Linked DNA regions of Thioclava sp. GXIMD2076. The protein of the gene in region 2 interacts with the protein of the main gene of each other region in a pairwise test. Links are inferred from orthologs where the notes say so. Each region holds a gene or a part of one and is shown on either strand. Other genes may lie near its edges. The genes, in order: glp and mobA.

Evidence for each region.
Region 1: the proteins of mobA (region 2) and glp interact in binary tests that used the Escherichia coli proteins (3 or more experiments, as listed by UniProt). The link is inferred for Thioclava sp. GXIMD2076 from one-to-one orthologs.

The regions. Positions count from the first base shown.
Region 1 is NZ_CP149932.1:2,703,712-2,711,678, reverse strand. What follows is about bases 2,982-5,914. They hold glp (gephyrin-like molybdotransferase Glp), read right to left. Parts: upstream 5,074-5,914; coding sequence 3,889-5,073; downstream 2,982-3,888. Other genes in these bases: trpC (indole-3-glycerol phosphate synthase TrpC), read right to left, coding at 5,549-5,914; moaC (cyclic pyranopterin monophosphate synthase MoaC), read right to left, coding at 5,076-5,552; lexA (transcriptional repressor LexA), read right to left, coding at 3,095-3,790; WDB91_RS13385 (ComEC/Rec2 family competence protein), read left to right, coding at 2,982-3,101. In the rest of the region: gltX (glutamate--tRNA ligase), read right to left, coding at 1-800; more of WDB91_RS13385, read left to right, coding at 999-2,981; more of trpC, read right to left, coding at 5,915-6,343; trpD (anthranilate phosphoribosyltransferase), read right to left, coding at 6,340-7,362; WDB91_RS13355 (aminodeoxychorismate/anthranilate synthase component II), read right to left, coding at 7,366-7,965. UniProt on the Escherichia coli protein: Catalyzes the insertion of molybdate into adenylated molybdopterin with the concomitant release of AMP.
Region 2 is NZ_CP149932.1:552,500-560,501, forward strand. What follows is about bases 2,032-4,999. They hold mobA (molybdenum cofactor guanylyltransferase MobA), read right to left. Parts: upstream 3,821-4,999; coding sequence 3,242-3,820; downstream 2,032-3,241. Other genes in these bases: WDB91_RS02785 (hypothetical protein), read left to right, coding at 2,032-2,598; WDB91_RS02790 (GNAT family N-acetyltransferase), read right to left, coding at 2,601-3,245; WDB91_RS02800 (AzlC family ABC transporter permease), read left to right, coding at 3,914-4,624; WDB91_RS02805 (AzlD domain-containing protein), read left to right, coding at 4,621-4,953. Also shown: WDB91_RS02775 (electron transfer flavoprotein-ubiquinone oxidoreductase), read right to left, coding at 1-803; transcription elongation factor GreA, read left to right, coding at 1,053-1,523; more of WDB91_RS02785, read left to right, coding at 1,564-2,031; WDB91_RS02810 (hypothetical protein), read right to left, coding at 5,000-5,659; WDB91_RS02815 (MBL fold metallo-hydrolase), read right to left, coding at 5,853-6,896; WDB91_RS02820 (acyl-CoA dehydrogenase family protein), read right to left, coding at 6,893-8,002. UniProt on the Escherichia coli protein: Transfers a GMP moiety from GTP to Mo-molybdopterin (Mo-MPT) cofactor (Moco or molybdenum cofactor) to form Mo-molybdopterin guanine dinucleotide (Mo-MGD) cofactor.

The DNA.
Region 1 (7,967 bases), 2.2 Mb from region 2 along the record:
GTCAGATAGTTGCGCATGCCGGCCGCCGGATAGCCCATGGCCTGATATTCCTCGAGGCCGACCGCGCCGTGGCGTTTGGAAAGCTTTTTGCCATCGGGGCCATGGATCAGCGGAATATGCGCGAAGGTGGGCACATCCCAGCCCATCGCATTATAGACCAGCATCTGACGGGCGGAATTCGTCAGGTGGTCATCGCCACGGATCACATGCGTGACGCCCATATCATGATCATCCACAACCACAGCAAGCATATAGGTAGGCGTACCATCAGAACGTAAACAGATCATGTCGTCGATCTGGTCATTGCGGATGGTTACATCGCCTTGCACGGCATCCTTGATCACCGTCTTGCCCTCGAGCGGCGCTTTCACGCGGATTACGAAAGGCGCGTCGGGATGGGTCGAGGGGTCCGCATCGCGCCACGGGCTGCGGAAGAGGGTGGATTTACCCTCGGCCTTGGCGGTGTCGCGGAAGGCTTGGATCTCGTCCTGGGTCGAGAAGCACTTATAGGCCTCGCCACGCGCCAGCATTTCGTTGGCCACTTCGGCATGGCGGGGCGCGCGCTCGAACTGGCTGATCGGGTCGCTGTCGAAATCGAGGCCCAGCCAGTCGAGCCCTTTCATGATCGCCGCCGTGGCCGCATCGGTCGAGCGCTCGCGGTCGGTATCCTCGATCCGCAACAGCACCTTGCCCCCCATATGGCGGGCATAGAGCCAGTTGAAGAGTGCGGTGCGCGCGCCCCCGATATGCAGGTAGCCGGTCGGCGAGGGGGCAAAGCGGGTGACGATCTGGTCGGACATCGTGAGGGCCTTTCGAGGCGCCATTTAGCGCGCATTAAGCATTTGGAAACCATGTTGCCTGACCGTGGTCGGCGTAGGGTTCCGGTTTCTTTGCGTCGATGAATAAGAGGCACAGCCCGGAAGGACAAGGGTTCGAGCCATCACGCAGGGGCAGCCCGGCCAAATCTTTCGGGGTTTTCTACGGGGCATGGAGGCGTGATGAGCGAGGTTTTCTCGCAAGATCATATGGCTGAACGGGAGAGCCGCTGGTATGCGAGGGCACTGACGGTCCTCGGGCATGCCTCTATGCAGGCCTATCTGCAACTCATGCTCTGGCTGCCGCTGGGGTTGGGGACGGGAATCGGGCTCTGGTTCGGGCTGAAGACCGAGCCGGACGCGCCGGTTTATCTCATGGCAGGGGGCATCGTCGCGCTTGCACTGCTCGGGCGCGGGCGATTGCCAGTAGCACTATGGTTTCCCTGTGCGATGATCGGGGTGATGGCGCTCGGTTTCTGTTTTGCGGGGCTCAGGGCGCATCTGGTGGCCGCCCCCGTGCTGGACTTCCGCTATTACGGCACGATCGAGGGTCGGGTGCTCTCGCTGGATCGCAGCGCCTCGGACAGGCCGCGCCTGCTGCTGGACCGGCTGCGCCTCGACAGGGTCGCGCCGGAGCGCCTTCCTGCGAAGGTGCGGGTCTCGCTGCACGGAACACAGGACCATCTGGCGCTGCGCCCCGGCCAGCGGGTGATGCTGACAGGCTACCTGATGCCGCCGCCGCCCCCTGCTGCCCCTGATGCCTTCGATTTCCGCCGGATCGCCTTTTTCCAGCAGACCGGCGCGGTGGGTTATTCCCGCACCCCGGTGATGCTGATCGATCCGCCGCAAGGGGCCGCATTGCTGGCCAGCCGTCTCCGCGAGCGGCTGTCACGTCTGATCCTCGCCCATCTGCCAGGACAGAACGGGGCCATCGCCAGCGCCATCCTCACCGGTGACCGGTCCGCGTTATCGGAGAGCACGAACGAGGTGATGCGCGCGGCCAATATCTATCACGTCGTGGCCATCTCGGGTCTGCATGTCGGCTTGTTGACGGGGCTCGTCTTTGCCTTTGTGCGGCTTTGCCTTGCGGGGCTCGGGCGGCCCGCGCTGCTATGGCCGAGCCGCAAGATCGCCGCCGTTGTCGCGATCCTTGCGGCCAGCGCCTATCTCTGGCTGTCGGGCGGGCAGGTTTCCACCCAGAGGGCATGGGTGATGGCGGCGGTGATGCTGGGCGCCGTGATCTTCGACCGGCGCGCGCTCAGCCTGCGCAATGTGGCTCTGGCGGCGATCGTCATCCTGATGGCCACGCCTGAGGCACTCCTCAATCCGGGGTTCCAGTTGTCCTTTGCGGCGACCGTCGCGTTGATTTCGGGCCTTGCGCTATGGGTTAGGCTCGCACCGCGCCTGCCGCATGTCCTGCGCGTGCCGATCGGGTTCGGCTCCAGCTCGCTGATCGCAGGGCTGGCAACAGCGCCACTGACCGCAGCCACCTTCCATCGCATGGCCGATTACGGGCTCGTCGCCAATCTTCTGGCAGTGCCTGCTATGGGGATGGTGATCATGCCGGCGGGGCTTCTGGCGCTGGCGCTGGCGCCACTGGGTCTGGGCGGACCGGCCTTCTGGCTGCTGGGGCTCGGAACCGGCTGGCTGCTGGGCGTGGCGCGGATGGTGGCGGGGTGGCCCGGTTCTGTCACCGCCGTCAAGGCGCCGCCCGAACTGGTTGTGGCGCTCCTTGGAGCGGGGGCGGTGGTCTTTATCCTCTCGCGCGGGATCGGGCGGGGGGGCGGGGCGCTCGCTCTGTGTCTCGCGGCGCTTATATGGTGGCAGGCCCCGCGTCCGGCCCTGATCGTTGCGCCCGAAGCCGAGCAGGTCGGATTGATGACCCCTGCGGGGCGGGCGCTCTCACGCGACGGGGCGGGGTTCGTGGCAGGGATATGGCTCGAGGCCGATGGGGATATGGCGGGGATCTCGGAGGCGGCGTCCCGTCCGGCTTGGGCGGGGGACAAAGGCATCCGGCACAGCCATTGGCGTGGTGCGGATCTGGTCCACCTGACCGGTAAGGCCGCGCCCGATCACCTATCCGAGTATTGCCGGAACGGGGCACTGGTGATTATTGCGGCGGAGCTGCCACCTGATCTGCCGCGCGATACCGTGCAATGCCGGATCTGGGACAGGGCGCGGCTGGCGCAAACGGGGGCGGTGTCATGGGGCGAGGATGGGTCGCTGACCTCGGTCCGCGAAAGGGTCGGGCGCAGGCTCTGGACCACGCCCGAGCTTTATCAGTAGTTGCGGATCAGCCCGACAAGCCGCCCCTGCACACGCACCTGATCACCACGCAACATCCGGGTCTCATAGGCGGGGTTGGCCGCCTCCAGTGCGATCATGCCACTGCGGCGATAGAAGCGCTTGAGCGTTGCCTCCGCCTCGTCCACCAGCGCGACAACGATCTCGCCATTCTCGGCGGTGGATTGCTCGCGGATCACGACGATATCGCCATCATTGATCCCAGCCTCGATCATGGAATCACCCCGCACCTCCAGCGCGTAATGACGACCCGCTCCGGCCAGCATGCTTCCCGGCACCGCGACATTATGCGAGACCTCGGAGATCGCCTCGATCGGCACACCCGCCGCTATCCTGCCCATCACCGGCAGCTCCAGCGCATGCACCGCCTCGAGATCCATCGCCTTGGCGGGACGTTCGGGGCGGCCACCGTCTATCACCGCGGGCGTAAAGCCGCTATCACGCTGTTTTTCTTGCGTCTCCGGCATCTTGAGCACTTCGATGGCCCGCGCCCGGTGCGGCAGACGGCGGATGAAACCACGTTCTTCCAGCGCTGTGATCAGCCGGTGGATCCCCGATTTCGAGCGCAGTTCCAGCGCGTCTTTCATCTCGTCGAAAGAGGGCGGAACGCCGTCCTGCTGCAGACGCAGATTAATGAAATTGAGCAATTCCAGTTGTTTGCGAGTCAGCATCTGGGTCTCCGACGAAAATCTAAGCGCGTGTCAAGTCATGTTCGTTTAAAGTTCTACCTGTGTTCCTGTTCCGTGTCAATTCCGGAACGGGATTTTGCTTAGATCAAAGGGAGATAGGAGACTTCATCGCCTTGTTTGAAAGGCCCTTCACCACGTTCACAAATAAGTAAGGCGTCTGCCTGCGCCAGAAGGGACAGCATCGCGCTATCCTGATTGGCGAAGGGGGTGATGCGGGGCAAGCCGTCCGCTTCCTCCAGCGTCGCGCGCATGTAATGGGTGCGCGGACCGGTCGGGCCGAGGTCGCAGCCCAGAATGGCGCGCAGCGGTTCTTGCCGATGTGCACGGCCCTGCATCTTGGCCAACATCGGTTTCAGGAACAACTCGGCGCAGACCGTGGCCGAGACCGGATTGCCGGGCAGCCCCAGGAGGACCGCATCACGCATGCGTCCCGCCATCAGCGGCTTGCCCGGACGCATGGCGATTTTCCAGAAGCTACGCTCGAGGCCCAACTCTGCGGCCACCTCGCCCACCAGATCATGATCTCCCACCGAGGCCCCGCCCGAGGTGACGATCAGATCGGCACCCTTGGCCAGATCGAAGACCAAGCGTAGGCTCTCGCGGTCATCCGCAGCGATCGGCAGCATGCGCGCGATGCCCCCCATCGCCTCGACCTGGGCTGCCACGATGAAGCTATTGGAGGAGAGGATCTGGTCTGGGCCCGGAGGATTGCCGGGCATCACCAGCTCGTCGCCTGTCGCGATGATCGCGACCACCGGTTTGCGATACACCGTGACATTGGCCACATTCATCGCCGCCAGAAGTCCCAGATCGCGGGGCGTCAGCGGGCGTTCGGGATGGAAGAGGGTGCCCTGCGCGAAATCCTGACCTTTGGGCCGGATATTGGCATTGGTGGACAGCTCTGCGGCAAGCGTGAGCCTGCTTCCCTCACGAGTGGTGTTTTCCTGCAGGACCACCACGCCGCCCTCGCGCGGCACGGGCGCGCCGGTGAAGATGCGGATCGCCTCACCCTGTGCGATCTCGCCCTGATAGCTGCGACCGGCGGCGGATTCACCTACCACGTCAAGCTGTGCCGAGGGCAGATGGTCGGCGGCGTCCAGCCAGTAGCCGTCCATCGCCGAGGCCGAGAACGGCGGTTGGGTCAGGCCCGCATGGGCCGGCACGCCCATCACGCGGCCAGCGGCGGCGCGCAAGGGCACGGTCTCGAGGGGCAGGGGCGAGACCAGCGCGAGCACCCGCTCGAGCGCCTCCTCGACAGGGAGCAGGCTCATGCGCCCACCTCGTAGCGGCCCGATTTGCCGCCATCCTTCAGTACGACTTCGATTCCTCCGATCCGCATGGATTTCTCGACCGCCTTGAGCATGTCATAGACGGTCAGGCAGGCTGCCGACACGGCGGTCAGCGCCTCCATCTCGACACCGGTCTGGCCCGTGGTTTTGACGGTGGCTTCGACCCGCACACCGGGCAATGTGTCGTCGGGCACCAGATCCACCGCGACCTTGGTGATCGGCAGCGGATGGCACAGCGGGATCAGATCGGCGGTGCGTTTGGTGGCCTGAATGCCCGCAATCCGCGCGATCCCCAGAACATCACCCTTTTTGGCTGTGCCCTGGATCACATAGGCCAGAGTCTCGGGCGCCATCACCACATGGCCACGCGCCACAGCCACGCGGGCAGTGACGGGCTTGTCCGAAACATCGACCATATGGGCCTGACCGGCGGCGTCGAAATGCGACAGGCTCATGCGCGGGCCAGCAGGGCTTTGGTGGCAGCCGCCACATCGTCCTGACGCATCAGGCTTTCGCCGATCAGGAACCGGCGCGCCCCCACACCCGCCATATCGGCCATGTCTTCGGTGGTGAAGATGCCGCTCTCGCAGACCAGATCGCGGCCTTCGGCGAGGATCACCGGCGCCAGATCGCGGGTCACATCGAGCGTGACGTCGAAGGTTTTGAGGTTGCGGTTATTCACCCCCATCAGGGGCGATTTCAGCTTCAGCGCGCGGTCCAGTTCCTCGCGGTTATGCACCTCGAGGAGCACATCCATGCCATAGTCAAACGCCGCAGCCTCCAGCTCGGCGGCCTGACCGTCCTCGACGGAGGCCAGAATGATCAGGATGCAATCGGCCCCCCAGGCGCGGGCCTCGGTCACTTGATAGGTGTCATACATGAAATCCTTGCGCAAAGCGGGCAGCGAGCACGCCCCCCGCGCCTGCATCAGGAACTCGGGCGCACCCTGGAAAGAGGGCGTATCGGTCAGCACCGACAGACAGGCCGCCCCACCGTCCTCATAGGCTTTGGCAAGGCTCGGCGGGTCGAAATCGGGGCGGATGAGGCCCTTGGAGGGCGAGGCCTTCTTGATCTCGGCGATCAGGCCATAGCCTGCCTCGGATTTCGCAGCCAGCGCCTTGGCAAAGCCACGGGTGGGCGATTGCGCACGCGCCTCGGCCTCGATCCCCGCCAGCGGGCGGGCCTGTTTGGCGGCGGCGACTTCTTCAAGCTTGTAGGCCTTGATCTTGTCCAGAATGGTGCTCATGCCGTGGCCTCCTGCGTGATCTTGGCAAGCGTATCAAGGGCGCGCAGGGCGGCCCCGCTATCGATGGAATGGGCGGCAAGTTCGGCGCCCTCTTTCAGGGTCGTGGCGCGATCCGCCACCACGAGCGCTGCGGCCGCATTCAGCACAACCGCATCGCGATAGGCGCATTTCTCGCCATTGAAGATCGCGCGGAGGGCTGCGGCGTTCTCTGCCGCCGTGCCGCCCACGATATCGCGGAACCGGTGCACCGGCAGGCCCGCATCCTCGGGATGGATCTCGAACTCGCGGATCTTGTCGTTTTCGAGCGCGGCCACGGTGGTCACACCGGTGATGGTAATCTCGTCTGTGCCATCCGAGCCATAGACGAGCCATGCTTTCTCGGAGCCCAGCAGTTGCAGGGTCTCGGCCATCGGCCAGATCAGATCGGGAGCAAAAACACCTGTCAGCTGGCGTTTGACACCTGCGGGATTGGTCAGCGGCCCGAGGATGTTGAAGATGGTCTTGCAGCCCAGCTCGGAGCGGACGGGCCCCACATGGCGCATGGCAGGGTGGTGGACCTGCGCCATCAGGAAGCCGATGCCCGCCTCATTCAGCGAGCGCTGCGCCGCCTCCACGCCGGCCATCACATTGATGCCCAGCTCGCCCTGCACATCCGCCGTGCCCGATTTGGACGAGGCCGCGCGGTTGCCATGTTTGGCCACCGGCACGCCGGCTCCCGCCACCACAAAGGCCGTCGCGGTCGAGATATTGAGCGTGTGTTTGCCATCGCCACCGGTGCCCACGATATCCATCGCGCCCTCGGGCGCATGGATCGGCACACAGGCCGCGCGCATGGCGGCCGCGGCCGCGGCATATTCGCTCACGCTCTCGCCGCGCGCGCGCATGGCCATCAGGAGCCCCGCGATCTGGGCGGGCGTGGCCTTGCCCTCGAACAGGAGCGTGAAGGCATGTTCGGCCTGCGCACGGCTAAGCGGCCCCTCGGAGGCCGCAAAGATCAGCGGTTTCATCGCATCGCTCATCGCTCAGGCCTCTTTCATGTCTTTCAGCGTGACACCGGCATCCTCGAGGAAGTTGCGGATCATCTGGTGGCCATGTTCGGAGGCAATGGATTCGGGGTGGAACTGCACCCCCTCGATCAGCTTCTCCTTATGGCGCAGCCCCATGATGGTGCCATCTTCCAGCCATGCGGTGACCTCGAGACAGTCGGGCAGGGTAGCACGGTCCACCACCAGTGAATGGTAGCGCGTGGCCTGAAGCGGCGAGGGCAGCCCGCGGAACACGCCTTTGCCGTTGTGATGGATGGTGCCCATCTTGCCATGCACGATCTCGGTATGGCGCACGACATCGCCGCCGAAAGCCTCGCCGATGGTCTGCTGGCCGAGGCAGACGCCAAAGAGCGGCAGGTCCGCCTCATAGGCTGCCAGCGTCACAGGCACACAAATCCCCGATTGTGCGGGCGTGCCCGGACCGGGCGAGAGCACCAGTGCCTCGGCTCCCATGCCCATCGCGTCTTGCGTGTTCAGCGCGTCATTGCGCACGACCTTCACATCCGCGCCCACCTCGCCGAAATAATGCACCAGATTATAGGTGAAGCTGTCGTAGTTATCGATGAGAAGTAGCATAT
Region 2 (8,002 bases):
GGGTTCTCGTAGTTCAGATGGACCACGAAACCCACATAGACCTGATTGTTCTCGAGGTGATAGATAAACGAGCCGCCACCCGCATTATTGCCCAGCGGCCAACCCATCGTATGGGTCACGGTGCCTTCGGAATGCTTGGCGGGGTCGATCTCCCAGATCTCCTTCATGCCAAGGCCGAATTTCTGCGGGCAATGGCCTTCGGAGAGGTTATAGCGGTCGATCACGATCTTCGAGAGAGACCCGCGCACGCCCTCGCTGAGGAACACATATTTTCCGCGCAGCTCCATGCCCGGTTCATAGGCAGGCCCCGGCGTGCCATCGGCCTCGCGGCCGAACTCGCCCGCCACGACCCCCGCCACGCGGTCGCCCTCCATGACAAGTTCCGAAGCTGCCATACCGGGGAAGATCTCGACGCCCAGCTCCTCGGCCTGCTCGGCCAGCCAGCGGCAGACATTGCCCATCGATACGATGTAATTGCCCTCGTTCGACATCAGCTTGGGCATCGGCCAATGCGGGATCTTGGTGGCCTTGGTCTCGGTCAGCAGAAGGAAGTTATCTTCCGTCACCGGTGTATTGAGCGGCGCGCCCTTTTCCTTCCAGTCGGGGATCAGCTTCGTCAGCCCCACCGGATCCAGCACAGCGCCCGAGAGAATATGCGCGCCCACCTCGGAGCCCTTCTCCAGCACCACGACCTCCAGTTCGGGGTCGATCTGCTTCAGACGGATCGCCGCAGACAGCCCCGACGGGCCAGCTCCAACGATGACAACGTCATATTCCATCGACTCGCGGGTAATCTCGGTCATAAATCAGGGGCTCCCTAGCTGGCCTTGCGCGTGCTTTTTTACTTCGACTAGCCTACCTTCTTGTTCAAGGCAATGCGACCCCATGTCTAGCGCCATGTGTCGATCGCCGGAAATACGAAACCGACATTCCGCCGATCAGGCGCGAAATTTCGCATCTCGCCGTGGCAGGGCCTTGACACTGCGGCGTCATCCCCGATTTACACTTCACGGACCGCCCAAGGAAAAACAAAACGGCAAAGGGCCTTGCTTATGGAAAAGATACCGCTGACCCGCGCGGGGTTTAACCGGCTGGATGCCGAGCTGAAGAAACTGAAATCCGTCGAACGTCCTGCAATCATTCAGGCGATTTCGGAAGCGCGCGAGCTGGGCGACCTCTCGGAAAACGCCGAATACCACTCGGCGCGTGAAAAGCAGAGCTTTATCGAAGGCCGCATCAAGGAGATCGAGAGCATTCTCGGCCTCGCGCAGGTAATCGATCCGAAAACCATGTCGGGATCGGTGAAATTCAGCGCGACCGTGAAGATCGTCGATGTCGATACCGATGAGGAGAAATCCTACCAGATCGTCGGCGAACAGGAAGCCGATCTGGAAAAAGGTCTCCTGAACGTGAAATCGCCCCTCGCGCGCGCCCTGATCGGCAAGGACGAAGGCGATACCGTCGATGTGCGCACCCCCGGTGGCACGCGCAGCTACGAGATTCTCGAGATTCTCTTCGTCTGAGCTTTCGTATCCGATCCTCCTGACCTGACGGAGCCCGCAGATGGCAACCGAAAAACCCGATCCGTTGAACCGCCCGCTCGATCAGGCCCCGCCCGTCACGGGCGGCGGCATCGGCCGCGGCGAGATCATTGCGGCTGTTCTGAGCCTGATCTGGCTGGCACTGGTCATCGGGATCTGGGCTCTCGCGCCCGTCGGGTCGGAAACGGACAGCTCGACAGGGGCGCTGGGTCTGGTCTTCGCGCTTGTGGGTATCTTCCTGCCCTTCGCGATGATCTGGATCGCCGCCCTCACCGCGCGTTCGGCCCGCGAGATGCGGGCCGAGGCACAGTCTCTGCGGGCCTCTGTGGACACGATGCGTCAGGCATGGGTCACCGAGGCCCGTGCCCGCCGTGATGGCGCGCAGGACAAGAAGCTCGACGAACTGCTCCAGAGCACACGCCAGACCGAGGCTACGATCGCCACTCTGATGGCGAGGGGCGAGGGGCAACTGCTCGAGGCCCATGCCGATACCAAGATGGCCCTGATCAGCCCTGCACCCGCCCGTCCGCTCTACGAGGAGCAGCCGACGCTGGAACTTGGCGCGCCCGTCGATCCGGTCGGCACGCCTGTAACGGTGTCCGATTTCGTACGGGCGCTGAACTTCCCCGATACCGCCGATGACCGCGAGGGCTTCCGTGCGCTGCGCCGCGCACTCGAGGACCGGATGATGGCCAAGCTGATCCGCTCGGCGCAGGATGTCCTGAACCTCATGTCGCAGGACGGCATCTATATGGACGATCTCAAGCCCGACCGTGCGCGCCCCGAACTGTGGCGCCGCTTTGCCAAGGGCGAGCGTGGCCGCGAGGTCGCGGCTCTGGGCGGTGTGCGTGACCGCTCGTCGCTGGCGCTGACCGCCGCACGGATGCGCAACGACACGGTCTTCCGCGATGCGGCGCACCATTTCCTGCGCCAGTTCGACAAGACCTTCGCGGGCTTCGAGCCCAATGCCAGCGATCTGGAGATCTCGGAGCTGTCCGACACCCGTTCGGCCCGCGCCTTCATGCTGTTGGGCCGCGTCACCGGCACCTTCGACTGACCTCAGCCTGATGAGCGGGACTGCCCCGGATCGGGCGCATTGCGCCCGTTATCCCATGGTTTGAGCGGGCGCACCATCATGAACACCGTGCGGTAGAGGAACAGCATCTCCGTCAACCGGCTCTCCCGCACCCGCACGACATGGAAGCCCAGCCGTTCATAGAGCGCCCGTGCCCGCATGTTTTCCTTGATCACATCGAGCCGCAGCTGGACATAGCCGCGCCTACGGGCCTCGGTGCAGACCGCCTCGAGCAACGCTGTGCCGATCCCGCCCGAGCGCTGGTCGGCGCGCACGGACAGCCCGTCCACCACCATCGCCTTATGTTCCTGATCGCGGGCCAGCACCCACAGGCAGGTCAGCCGCCATGCAGCACCGAACAACCCGTAGATTTCCCGCAGATCTGCATTATCGCCTCCCACGAACGCTCCGTGCGCCGTGCGGAACCCCACAATTCCCAGAAGCTCCTGCGTCTCCTCGTTGATCGCGCAAAACCCGTGCGTGCCATCCATCACCCGTTCGACAAAGGCCAGCGCCCGCGGGTCGGGCCCCAGAACACGGCCCAGCTTGCTGCCGAAGGCCTGCCAGTAGAGCTTCGCCGCCGCCGCACGATGATGATCGGGGATGCCCCGCCGGATACGATAGGTCATCGCACGGCCCTCCCCGCGGCAAGCGCCAGATCCTCGGGCGTGTTGATATTGAAGAACGGATCGGGCGGCGCCTCGAATACCACCGCGCGCGCACCCTGCAGAGGCCGCCCCAAACGGCGCTCTCCCGCGCGCAGGGCCCGCGCCACCTCATCGCGCAGGCCCACCGGCCATGCGGCAAAGGTCGGATGCCTGCGCTCTGACGACATGGCCAGCGCTGGTCCCTCCCCCGCAAGGCGCGCGACAAGATCGTATGGCAGGAAAGGCGTATCCACCGCCACCGTGACCACACCCTGTGCGCCCTGCGCCTGCGCCCAATCGAGACCGGCCAGTATCCCCGCCAGCGGCCCCTCGTGCAGATGCGCGGGCGGATCGGGCAGAACGGGGCAGCCCTGAGCCCAGGGCGCAAACCGCGCACCATCACCATTGGCCGAAATCGCCACGCGCTCGACCTGCGGTGCGAACCGCGCCATCACATGTGCCAGAAGAGGCTGACCGCCCAGCGGAACAAGCGCCTTATCGACACCCCCAAGACGACGTCCTTCGCCCCCCGCGAGGATCAGGCCGAAATACCCCAAATTGCCTCCGATACAATTCTGGGCTTGAGAGCGCCCAGACAGGCTTTATGACATGCCCCCACAGACCCCAACTTACAAGAGTAAAGCATCCCCTTGCGTAAGGCATTTCTGCGTGGCGTGATCAGCACGCTCCCCTTCACCCTCGTGATCGCGCCCTTCGGGCTTCTGTTCGGCGTGGCCGCGACCGAGGCCGGTTTCGATCTGGCACAGGTCATGGGCTTCACCATACTGGTACTGGCGGGGGCCTCGCAGTTTTCCGCCATCCACCTGATGAGCGAACATGCCTCGGTGGTGCTGGTCATCCTCACCTCGCTTGCGATCAATATGCGCATGGCCATGTATTCGGCGGCGCTTGCCCCCTATCTGGGCCAGGCAAAACGCTGGCAGCACATGCTGGTGGCCTATTTCCTGATCGACCAGACCTTTGTGACCGCAGAAACCGAATACCGCAGTCGCCCGAACCTGAGCATAGGCGAACGGCTGGCCTTCTATGCGGGCTGTAGCATGATCCTGCCGCCCTTGTGGTTTCTGGCCACACTGCTGGGGGCCTTGGTGGGGGCCTCGATCCCGCAGGAATTCGCGCTGGATTTCGCGGTGCCGATCACCTTTCTGGCGATGATCGCGCCCGTGCTGCGGTCGCTGCCACATATCGCGGCGGCGCTGGTCTCGGTGGTGGTTACGCTCCTCTTGGGCTTTCTGCCCGCAGGCACGGGGCTGTTGGTGGCGGCGGTCTGCGCAATGGTCACCGGTGCTCAGGTCGAGCTATTTGTTGGCCGGATCAAGGCACGGAGGCAATCCGCATGAGCCAGTATAGCACCGCCCAGATCTGGATGATCATCGCGATCCTCGGGATCGGCACTTTCGCCCTGCGCTATGTGTTTCTGGGGCTGGCCGCGCGCAAACCCATGCCCGAATGGTTGCTGCGCTATCTGCGCTATACGCCGGTCGCCGTATTGCCCGGAATGGTCGCGCCACTGGTGCTCTGGCCTGCGGCAACCGACGGCCAGATCGAACCCGCCCGCATGCTGGCGGCCCTGCTGACGCTCGCCGCAGGCATCGCTTCGCGCAATGTGCTGATCGCCATTCTGGCAGGGTTCGCCGCGCTCTATCTGGGGCTGTTCGTCCTGTTCTGAACAGGTGCGCACCGCGCAAAGGAAAAGGGCCCCGAGGGGCCCTTTGTCAGTTCGCGGCTTTGCCGTCCTGAAGCTCGAAGGCTTTCTCGCGGATTTCGGCGGCGCGCGGATCCGTCTGCTGGATCATCAGGACACCCGTATTATTCTCGGGATCGTTGTCATGATAGACGCGATAGGTCGCGCCCGGCAGTTCGGAGAAATAGCGCGAGAGCTTCTTGGGCGACCATGTATGGTGGATCGCCCCGAAGCCCGGCACATCCTTCAGCACGGTCGAGATCGCATTGGCGCAATAGGATTTCCGCGCGGCCCCGTATTTCTCGGCATTCGCGCGGATCTGCTGCGCCTGCGCCATGGTGACCGGCACCTTCTGCTCGATCACGTCCCAACGGTCGCGGGCGTGGTAGTCGATATAGAATTTGCGCATCCGCTCGGTGATACCGAAATGCAGGTCGTTCCGCTCGGGCGAATAGGGGTGATACCATGTGCCCGCCGGATCATAGAGAACCCGCTCCGGCCCGTCGATCATAAGGCCCGAATGGCCACCTGCGCCGGTCTCGCGGCTGACCACGGTGTAAAGCGTGACCGAGGGCGGATCGCCCGACACATAATGGGCTTTGGCAACCGCGTCATCCGGCGCCCAATGCGGTTCAGCCGCACAGGCAGCAAGGCCCAGCAACATGCCCAAACAAACAAGTAGTCGGCGCATCAGCCAGACCCCCTTCAATCTTTTGCAATCACTAGGGGCCAACATCCCCTATCCCGCCTTTGTGAAGCATCAAATCCGGTTGGAGACAACAGCAACACAGGCCCGTGACAGATAAAACCGCAAGCTGTTCTGCCAAGGGCACGATCATAAAAACACGGCCTTAGAACACGCGGGCTCACATCTGGCGCAGGGCTCAGAGCAGATGCCAGAGCCACGCGCCATCCGCGCGCGGCTCGCGCCGCACCTCGCCCAGATGCAGCAGATGGTTGAGATGGGCCACCGCCTCCACCATCGCCAGCCCATAGGTGCCCTCGTCGATCTCGCGCTTGAAAAGCGGCGCGAAACACTCGCAGGCGGTCTTTGGGCCAGCGCCCAGATGCGCGCGCAGGCGGTCCAGCGCGCCATCATGGTTCTGGATCATCTGGGCAAGCCGCGTGGGCAGGCCGGTAAAGGGCAGCTTGTGGCCGGGCAGAACCAGTTGGGTCTCGCGCGCCAGAGGCAGGAAGGACTGCGTGGCCGCCATCCATTCGGCGACCGGATCGGCCTCGGGTTCTGTCGCATAGACACCCAGATTGGCCGAGATCGAGGGGAGCAGCTGATCCCCACCGATCACCAGATCGCCGCTCCAGAAGGTCGCATGTTCGGGCGCATGGCCATTGCCCATCCGCACGTTCCACTCCCGCCCCGCCATCTCGATCCGCTCGCCCTCGACCAGCCGCCGGTAGCCCAGAGGCAGCGGCGCCGTGCAATCGGCAAAGTTGAAAGGCCGTTCCTGCAACCGCTTTTCCAGCATATCCGCCCGCATCCCGGCCGCCCGCCAGAAAGCCACGGTCTGCGGATCGGGGCGGTCCTGCACATCGTGCTGGAGCATCCGCGCCATCAGCCATGCGGTGCGCGTGGTCCACAGCTCGGCGCCCCGCCCCTGCAGCCATCCCGCAAGCCCGATATGATCGGGATGGTGATGGGTGACCACGACGCGGCGCACCGGCTTTTCGGCCAGAGGCCCGTCCAGAAGCGCCATCAATGCCTTGCGACAGGCGGGCCGGTCCACCCCCGGATCGACCAGCGTCCAGCTGTCGCCCTCGTCCAGCGCATAGCCATTCACATGGTCGAGCGCCATCGGTAGCGGCAGCCGGAACCAGAAGATGCGGGGCGCCACCTCGCAGAGCGTGCCCGGGGCGGGCGGCTCGGGCCAGGGATAGCGGATGCATCGGGGGGCGGAGAGAGGGCTTGTCATAGCCCCAAATCTGGAAGCGAAAGCGCCCGAAGTCCAGAGCCCGCCCGCATGGCGGCAACCGCGCCCGCAGAGCGCGGCAGCACCCGCCCGATATGCACCGCCGCCAGCGCCCGACGGTCCGGATCGGCCAGCACAGCCTCCAGATGCGCTCCCGCCCCCAGAACCAGCGCAAGGGCCTGCACCATATCTTCCGCGGCCTCGGCCCGTGTGGTCTGGTCCTGCGAGACCAGCCATTCGACCGCCGCGCGCACGGCCTCGGCCGCCTCCCGGACCGGTGCGGCCAGATCGGGATACTGCCGGTGGGCCCGTGCGGCCTGTTCCTGCACCTCCTGTAACAGCTGACAGGCCATCCGCCCCCCGTCGCGCATCTTTCGGCCCACCAGATCCAGCGCCTGAATACCGTTGGTGCCCTCGTAGATGGCCGTCACCCGCACATCGCGCCAGAACTGCGCGGCCCCCGTTTCCTCGATAAAGCCCATACCCCCATGGATCTGGATACCTGCATCCGAAGCGCGTGCGCCGACCTCGGTGCCATAGACCTTCACGACCGGCGTCAGGAACGCCGCGCGCAGGGCCCAATCTCCCGCAGGATCGGCCCCCGCCATATCCAGCGCCACACCGGCCTTCAGCGCCAGCGCCCGCGCCGCAAACAGTTCGGCCCGCGCCTCTCCCAAGAGCCTGCGGATACCGGCAAACTCGATGATCGGGCGGCCCTGCACCCGCTCGGTGGCAAATTGCGCGGCCTTTTGCAGCGCGGCCTCGGCCACGCCGATCCCCTCCACGCCCACCGACAGGCGCGCATTGTTCATCATGGTAAACATCGCGGCGAGCCCGGCATGGGGCTCCCCCACCATCCAGCCCTTGGCCCCCTCGAAGACCATCACACAGGTAGGCGAGCCATGCAGCCCCATCTTGTGCTCGAGGCTTGCCACATGCAGGTTGTTGCGCTCGCCCTCCGGCAGGAGCTTGGGCACCACGAACAGACTGATCCCCTTGGTGCCCGCGGGCGCATCGGGCAACCGCGCCAGCACCAGATGGCTGACATTCTCCACCAGATCGCTATCGCCCCAAGAGATGAAGATCTTCTGCCCCGTCACCGCATAGCT